2 regions of the Ochrobactrum sp. EDr1-4 genome follow, and region 2 is predicted to be linked to the other one. Evidence: riboswitches for the same ligand, from Rfam matches in the RefSeq annotation. Region 2 holds a riboswitch; the other holds the start of a gene.
The links. Region 2 has a riboswitch for thiamine pyrophosphate ahead of thiB (thiamine ABC transporter substrate binding subunit). Riboswitches for the same ligand answer to the same signal wherever they lie in the genome.

Region 1: linked by a shared signal. The riboswitch ahead of thiD (bifunctional hydroxymethylpyrimidine kinase/phosphomethylpyrimidine kinase) and the one ahead of thiB (thiamine ABC transporter substrate binding subunit) in region 2 are both predicted to bind thiamine pyrophosphate.

What each region holds. Positions count from the first base shown of each region.
Region 1 is NZ_JBLZOF010000001.1:780,836-784,244, reverse strand. It holds gene thiO (glycine oxidase ThiO) at 1-955, opposite strand, end outside; gene thiD (bifunctional hydroxymethylpyrimidine kinase/phosphomethylpyrimidine kinase) at 955-1,815, opposite strand; TPP riboswitch at 1,907-2,063, opposite strand; gene ACOZHT_RS03930 (putative bifunctional diguanylate cyclase/phosphodiesterase) at 2,293-3,409, shown strand, end outside.
Region 2 is NZ_JBLZOF010000006.1:102,416-105,824, forward strand. It holds gene thiP (thiamine/thiamine pyrophosphate ABC transporter permease ThiP) at 1-736, opposite strand, end outside; gene thiB (thiamine ABC transporter substrate binding subunit) at 712-1,710, opposite strand; TPP riboswitch at 1,758-1,870, opposite strand; gene ACOZHT_RS17840 (thiamine diphosphokinase) at 1,956-2,600, shown strand; gene ACOZHT_RS17845 (glycine zipper domain-containing protein) at 2,733-3,017, shown strand; gene ACOZHT_RS17850 (ABC-F family ATP-binding cassette domain-containing protein) at 3,157-3,409, shown strand, end outside.

The sequences.
Region 1 (3,409 bases), on a different contig from region 2:
CCTCGGTTGCTGCCGCAACCGCCATGCGTGCAACCGCAGGCGAGAGCAGAAAGCCGTGCCGGTAAAGCCCGTTGACATAGATGGTCTGGCCGCGTTTACGCACACGCGGCAGATTGTCGGGGAAGGCGGGGCGGGCATCGACGCCGGTTTCCAGAATTTCCGCCTCGCCAAATGCCGGATGCAGCGCATAGGCGGCACTCAACATTTCCAGCGTCGAGCGAACGCTGATGCCGCCTCTCTCATCGCTCTCAATCATGGTCGCGCCGATCATATGAATGCCGTCACCGCGTGGCACGATGTAGAGCGGAATACGCGGATGCAGCAGACGCACAGGGCGCGAAAGATTGATGTCGCGGGAACGAACCACCAGCATTTCGCCCTTCACGCCGCGCAGATCCTGCAACTGATCACGAGCCGCAAGACCGCGTGCATCGACGGTAATATCGGTGTCGATTTTTACATCTTTCGCATCTTGCCCGAGATGAAAGACGACGCCTTTCTTTTGCAGATTTTCGGCAAGTTCGATCAGTGTATTGCGTGGGTTGAGGTGGCCTTCTTCAGCAAAGAAAAGCCCCTGCCGGAAACGGCCTGCAAGGTCTGGCTCCAGTGCATCGATCTGTTCGGAATCAATTGTGTTGAAGGCTTCCGTGCGACGGGCGAAGCGGCGCAGTTCAGTCGTGTCGCGTGTGTGGGAAATGACGAGCGTGCCTTTGCGGTGGACTGTCGACACATGCCGTTCCCACCAGCCAATCGCTTGCTTCCCCAGCCTGACGACAGGTTCTTCCGCACTCTCGCCTTCGCACCAAGGGGCCAGCATTCCGCCCGCAAACCACGAACAGCTGTCAGAACCGATTGCGGTGCTTTTCGCAATCACGGTCACGGCGTGGCCTTGATCGCTAAATTCTGCGGCACAGGCAAGGCCGGCAACGCCTGCACCAATGATGGTGACGTGCATTATGCAATCTCCCACAAAGCGTGGAAATGATGCACGGGGCCGTGCCCGCTTCCGACCTGCAATGTGTTGGCAGAGCGGATGGCCGCTTGCAGATAGCTGTGCGCTTCACGAAGTGCCTGTTCCAGCGAAAGGCCTTTGCCAAATCCCGCTGCAATTGCGGATGAAAGCGTGCAGCCGGTGCCATGGGTGTTTCGTGTGTAGATGCGCTGCGCTTCCAGACGGATGGTTGGCAGGTTGGCGCGGATGAGAAGATCGGTGCAGATGTCGCCATCGGCATGTCCACCTTTCATCAGCACGGCCTTTGCACCGAGCTTGAGCAAAGCGCGCCCTTGTTCCTCTGCCTCATCATCGTTGCGGGCGATTGAACAATCGAGCAGGCAGGCTGCCTCTGGTCGGTTCGGCGTCAGAATGCATGCAAGTGGGATCAGTTTATCGCGTAACGTTGAGATCGCGGCCTCGCTTAACAGCCTATCGCCGGATTTTGCCACCATCACCGGATCAAGGACGACTGGTCCTGAGAAATGCGCGAGGCCCTTGGCGATTGCCTGAATGGTTTCCGGTACCGATACCATGCCGATTTTGACTGCTGCCACATTGAGATCGCTGAAGACCGCATCAATCTGTGCAGCAACGATTTCAGACGGGATGTCGTGAACGGCTGTAACGGCTAATGTGTTCTGCGCAGTGATCGCAGTGATCACGCTTGCGCCATAGACATTGAGTGCCGAAAAGCTTTTGAGGTCGGCCTGAATGCCAGCGCCTCCGCCGCTATCAGAACCCGCAATCGTCACGCAAATAGGCACAGATGCACCATTGCTGGCGGTCGTTTTGGTTCGGGAGAGGCTTTGTCTTAAGTCCATCATGTCGTCTCTCATTCCGAACGGAAAATTGAGACGTCATGAACGGGTTTTGGGGCTTTGCCCCACGGAGGATAGAATCCTCCTTGTTCGCGACGCGCCAAACTCCGTTCCCTACGCAGGTATTACCCGGATCAGGTTCAATGGGTTAACGCGATCAGCGTCTCTCAGCCTTTTGTGTCGCAGGATCGATTGGAAAACCGCAATGCACTTTTCCTGATCTTGCTTCGAAGGCACCCCAACGAATTTTGTGCTTTAGGCATAGGCCGGAACGAAGAGCCGGTCAAGCGCTCGCGATTATTACAATTTGCGAATAAAATTATATTCTCCCCAAGTTTATATATTAATTTTTAATGACCATGCGTTAATCCAGCTTGGGAAAAGCTTCGTCCTGCTACAGACGAATATCTGATTTTTGGGCACGGTCCTTTTTGAGGACATGAAATATCGGGTCAGGATCAGTCTGATGAGGGGACAATGATGAGGAAGCGGGAAGCCGGTCAGGCTCACTCGGATGATGCGCTGGAGCGCACATCTGACGCGGATTTCCGCATTCTGTTCACCACTCATCCCACGCCGATGTGGGTTTACGATCCCGATACATTGCGCTTCATCATCATGAATGAAGCGGCCCACGCGCTTTATGGCTATTCGGCTGATGAAGTGCCGGGCATGACTGTTCTCGATATTCGTCCGCAAACGGAACGTGACCGGATGTCGATTGCGGTTCGTGACAGAAGTGATCTTGAGCGTCCTGAGCGCTGGAAGCATCTGAAAGCCAATGGTCAGATCATTGATGTTTTGACCTATGGCCGTGAGGTGGTTTTCGATGGCCGGCAGGCCATATTGGCAATTGTGCAGGACATGACGGAGCTTGAGGAAGCCAATCGTCAGGCAAGTCATGCGCAGACATTGCTCGATAGCCTCATCAACAACATGCCGCTTGGTGTCTTCGTCAAAGATATGCAGGACGAGGGGCGTTACCTGCTCTATAATCAGGCTGCATCAACTATCAGCGGCCACAAGATCGATCATGTCGTTGGCTCTGTGGATACGCAAATCTTCCCCGCTGAGGAAGCCAAGCTTCTGACCCAGCAAGATAGTCTTGCGATGCGTCGCGGCAGCGTGCTGACAATTGAGCGCGATATTCGCTGTGCCGACGGAACTCCGCGCAGAATGCGGATCATCAAGCGCTCTATTCCGCCGGTGGAAGGCGATGAATCGCGCTATCTCATTGGGCTTGTTGAAGATATTACCGAGCGTCGTTTGATCGAACAACGCATGACGCATATTGCGATGCATGACAATCTGACGGACTTGCCTAATCGCGCTTATTTCTCTCAGCATATTGAAGCCGTGCTGAAAAAGCGTGAAAGCGCACCGGCTTTTGCGCTTTTCTATCTCGATATTGATCACTTCAAAAACATCAATGACAGCCGTGGGCACCAGATCGGGGATCGCTTGCTGCAACAGGTTGCAGAGCGCCTTAAAAACATCGTTTGCGATCATTTTCTGGCACGTCTTGGTGGCGATGAGTTTGCGATCATTTATCGTTGCGCTGCCGTTTCGCAGATTGCCATGTTTGCCGATCAGCTCC
Region 2 (3,409 bases):
GGCTCTGGTAGATCGCGACTTCCAGCGTTGTTGCACGTGGTCCACCACCGAGCGTCAGAACAGTGGTAAAGCTTGTCACGCAGAGCATGAAGATGAGGCCGATTATGCCTGGGAGATTGCGGCGGATGACTGGCCATTCAATCAGGCGGAAGCGCGCAGTGTTTCCCATGCCAAGTTGTGCGGAGAGTTTCCAGTAATCAGCAGGGATCGATTCATAAGCTGCCAGAATGAGCCGCACTGCCAAAGGCATGTTGAAAAACACATGCGCGATCAAAATGCCTGTTAAGCCGTAAATGTCGGGCGAGACCGGATAGCCCGCCGATTGCGACAGCTGTGCGATGAAGCCGTTGCGTCCGTAAATGCCGGTGATGCCAAGCACTGTCACAAGTGCTGGCAGTGCAAGCGGCAGCGCAAAAAGGCGAAGAAACAAGCTGCGTCCCGGAAAGCTCGTTTCCGAATAAAGTGCACGCGCCACAGGAATAGCGAACAGCACCGACAAAAGAGCGGATGCTGCCGCTTGCAGGACGGTAAACCGCGCAACGCGCAGCAGGTAAGCATCGAAATAAACGTCGGTATTAAAGCCGCTCGCCTCAAATGCCAAAGCTATCAAAGAGCCGCCGACCAGAACCGCTAAAAAGCCAAGCGCCAGTACGCCTGCGAGTTGCTTCATCGCAGGCATATTTCTGGCAAGTTTGTTGGTCGGCGATGTTATCATTTGCTGGAAGCAGCCAACCATTCATCAACCCATGCTTTGCGGTTTTTCGCAACGTCATTGGCTGGGATCAGCAGTGTCTTTTCAGGTTTCGGCAATTTGTCGAAAGCCGGAGCAAGCGGTGCGGACGTTTTACCCGCTGGATACATCCAGTTGGTTTCGGGGATTACGTCCTGAAAGCCGGGTCCGGTCATGAAAGCCAGAAATTTTTGCGCAAGTGGGTTCTTCGCACCGGTCGTGGTCTGGGCTGCAAGCTCGATTTGAAGGTAGTTTCCTTCAGGAAAGGCCAGCGCTTTGTAACGCTCGGTGTTTTCCGCAATCATGTGATAGGCAGGCGAGGTCGTGTAAGAAAGCACCATCGGCGCTTCGCCCTTTGTGAAGAGGCCGTAGGCTTCTGACCAACCCGGCGTGACCGTGAGAATGCGCTTTTGCAGCTTTGCCCATGCTTCACCCGCCTGATCGCCATAGACCGACTTGACCCAGAGCAGGATGCCAAGCCCCGGTGTCGATGTGCGCGGATCCTGAATGACAATCTTTTGTGATGGGTCGCCTTCGACCAGCTCTTTCAGGCTTTGCGGTGGGTTTGGCAGCTTTTCTGAATCATAAACGACAGCGAAATAGCCGTAATCATAAGGCACGAAAACATCGTCCTTAAACTCGCCTGGTACTTTCACATTCGCAAGATCGATACCGCTTGGCGCGAAATAGCCGGTGGCGCGTGCTTCCGTCGTCAAATTGGTATCGAGGCCAAGCACGATGTCGGCTTTGGTATTGCCGCCTTCAAGCTTGAGGCGGTTGAGAAGGGCAACGCCATCCGCCGATGCCACCCATTCCAACTCGCAATCACACTCTTTTTCAAACTTCTCTTTCACTTTGGGACCGGGGCCCCATTCGGAAACAAAACTGTCGTAGGTATAAATGGTGAGTTTATCTTTAGCCTGCGCTGAGAAAGCGAAAGCCGCAGTGAATGACAAGGTCAGCAGAGATAAAAGCCGCATAACGGCATTCCTTTCTTTTGTTCGAAAAGATTGTGCGCCGTTATCAAAATCGGTCAGCATCTAATCCCTCCGCCGGTACAAACCGGATCAGGTTCAGCGGGTTAGCCGGAGTGCGGCCTCTCAGCCATTCAGTGATTGAATGGCACCCCGTTAGAGCAAGGTCGATAATAGTGCTTCACGCGTCCGAGAGCAAGCGATGAAGATGCGGGCTTTCGGGGATAATTTCCGCATGTTATGAGCGACTTATGAGTACATTTGTCATTCTTCTCGGCGGTGATCTTGTTGTCACAGAGCGCCTGAAACGTCAGATAGCCGGCGCAAGAGTTTTGGCGGCTGATGGTGGTATGCGTCACGCACAGGCGCTCGGTGTTGAACCGGAGCTTTGGCTGGGCGATTTTGATTCGACGTCTGAAGACTTGCTCGCGCAATATGCGCATGTGCCGAAAAAAACATTCCCCGCTGCCAAGGATATGACCGACGGAGAGCTGGCGCTCGAGGCAGCTTACGAACGAGGTGCTGAGCGCGTCATTCTTTGCGGGGCTTTTGGTGGTCCGCGTACCGATCACACGCTGCTGCATTTGACGATGGCGACGGCACAGGCAGCCAAAGGCCGTGATATTTTGCTCTCCAGCGGCGTTGAAGAAGCTTGGCCGCTGGTTGCCGGAGACTATGTTTATGATTTCCCAAATGGCACATCATTCAGCGTTGTAAATTTCTGCACCGTTGAAGGACTTTCGATCACAAATGCGGAGTGGCCGTTAGACAACGTGACCCTGCCTTTTGGTTCTTCATGGACAGTATCCAATATTGTACGTGGAACCCTTTGCATTTCTGCGCGTTCTGGTCTTGCGATACTTGTAGCGAGCTTAGATGAGCAGGCTCATCCTTAGGGTCGCCGCTAACCTTAATAATTGAAACCGCTTGACGCTGAGCGTCGAAACGTATTGTAAATATGTCAAGCGGGACGCCGAATTTGGGGACGCAACGTCGGTGTTAGTGTAACTCTAATAGGAGATTGTTTCATGAAATCACGTCTTTCCATGATCGCAATCGTCGGCGCGCTTGCGTTTTCAACAGCAGCATGCACGACGGGTGAACAGCGTACAGCCGGTTACGGCGTTGGCGGCGCAGCGCTTGGTGCGCTCGCAGGTGGCGCTATCGGCGGTAACGGTCGCGGTGCTTTGACTGGCGCTGCAATTGGTGCTGTTGGCGGTACGTTGCTCGGTGCAGCGACGACCCGTAACAATGTTCAATATTGCCGTTACCGCGATAATTACGGTCGCGTTTACGAAGCGCCTTGTAACTAAGACGCTTAAGCTATTTAAGTTTGAAAATAGGCCGGAGAAATCCGGCCTATTTGTTTTTCCGGGCCATATCATTTGACAGAACGCGTTTTGTCCCCGACAAGCAGGGCACAAATTTCAACGGCAGTTTTCAAAGAGAACCATGGCACCTCCGCTTCTTCGCCTCGACCAGATCAAGCTCACCTTTGGCGGCACACCGCTTCTGGAAGAAGCCGTCCTATCCGTGAGTGAGGGCGACCGCATTGCGTTGGTCGGCCGCAATGGTTCCGGCAAATCCACATTGCTAAAAATCGCAGCCGGGATGGTCGAAGCAACATCCGGTGAGATATTCAAACATCCGGGCGCGACTATTCGTTATCTGCCGCAGGTGCCGGACCTTGATGGTTATGCCAATG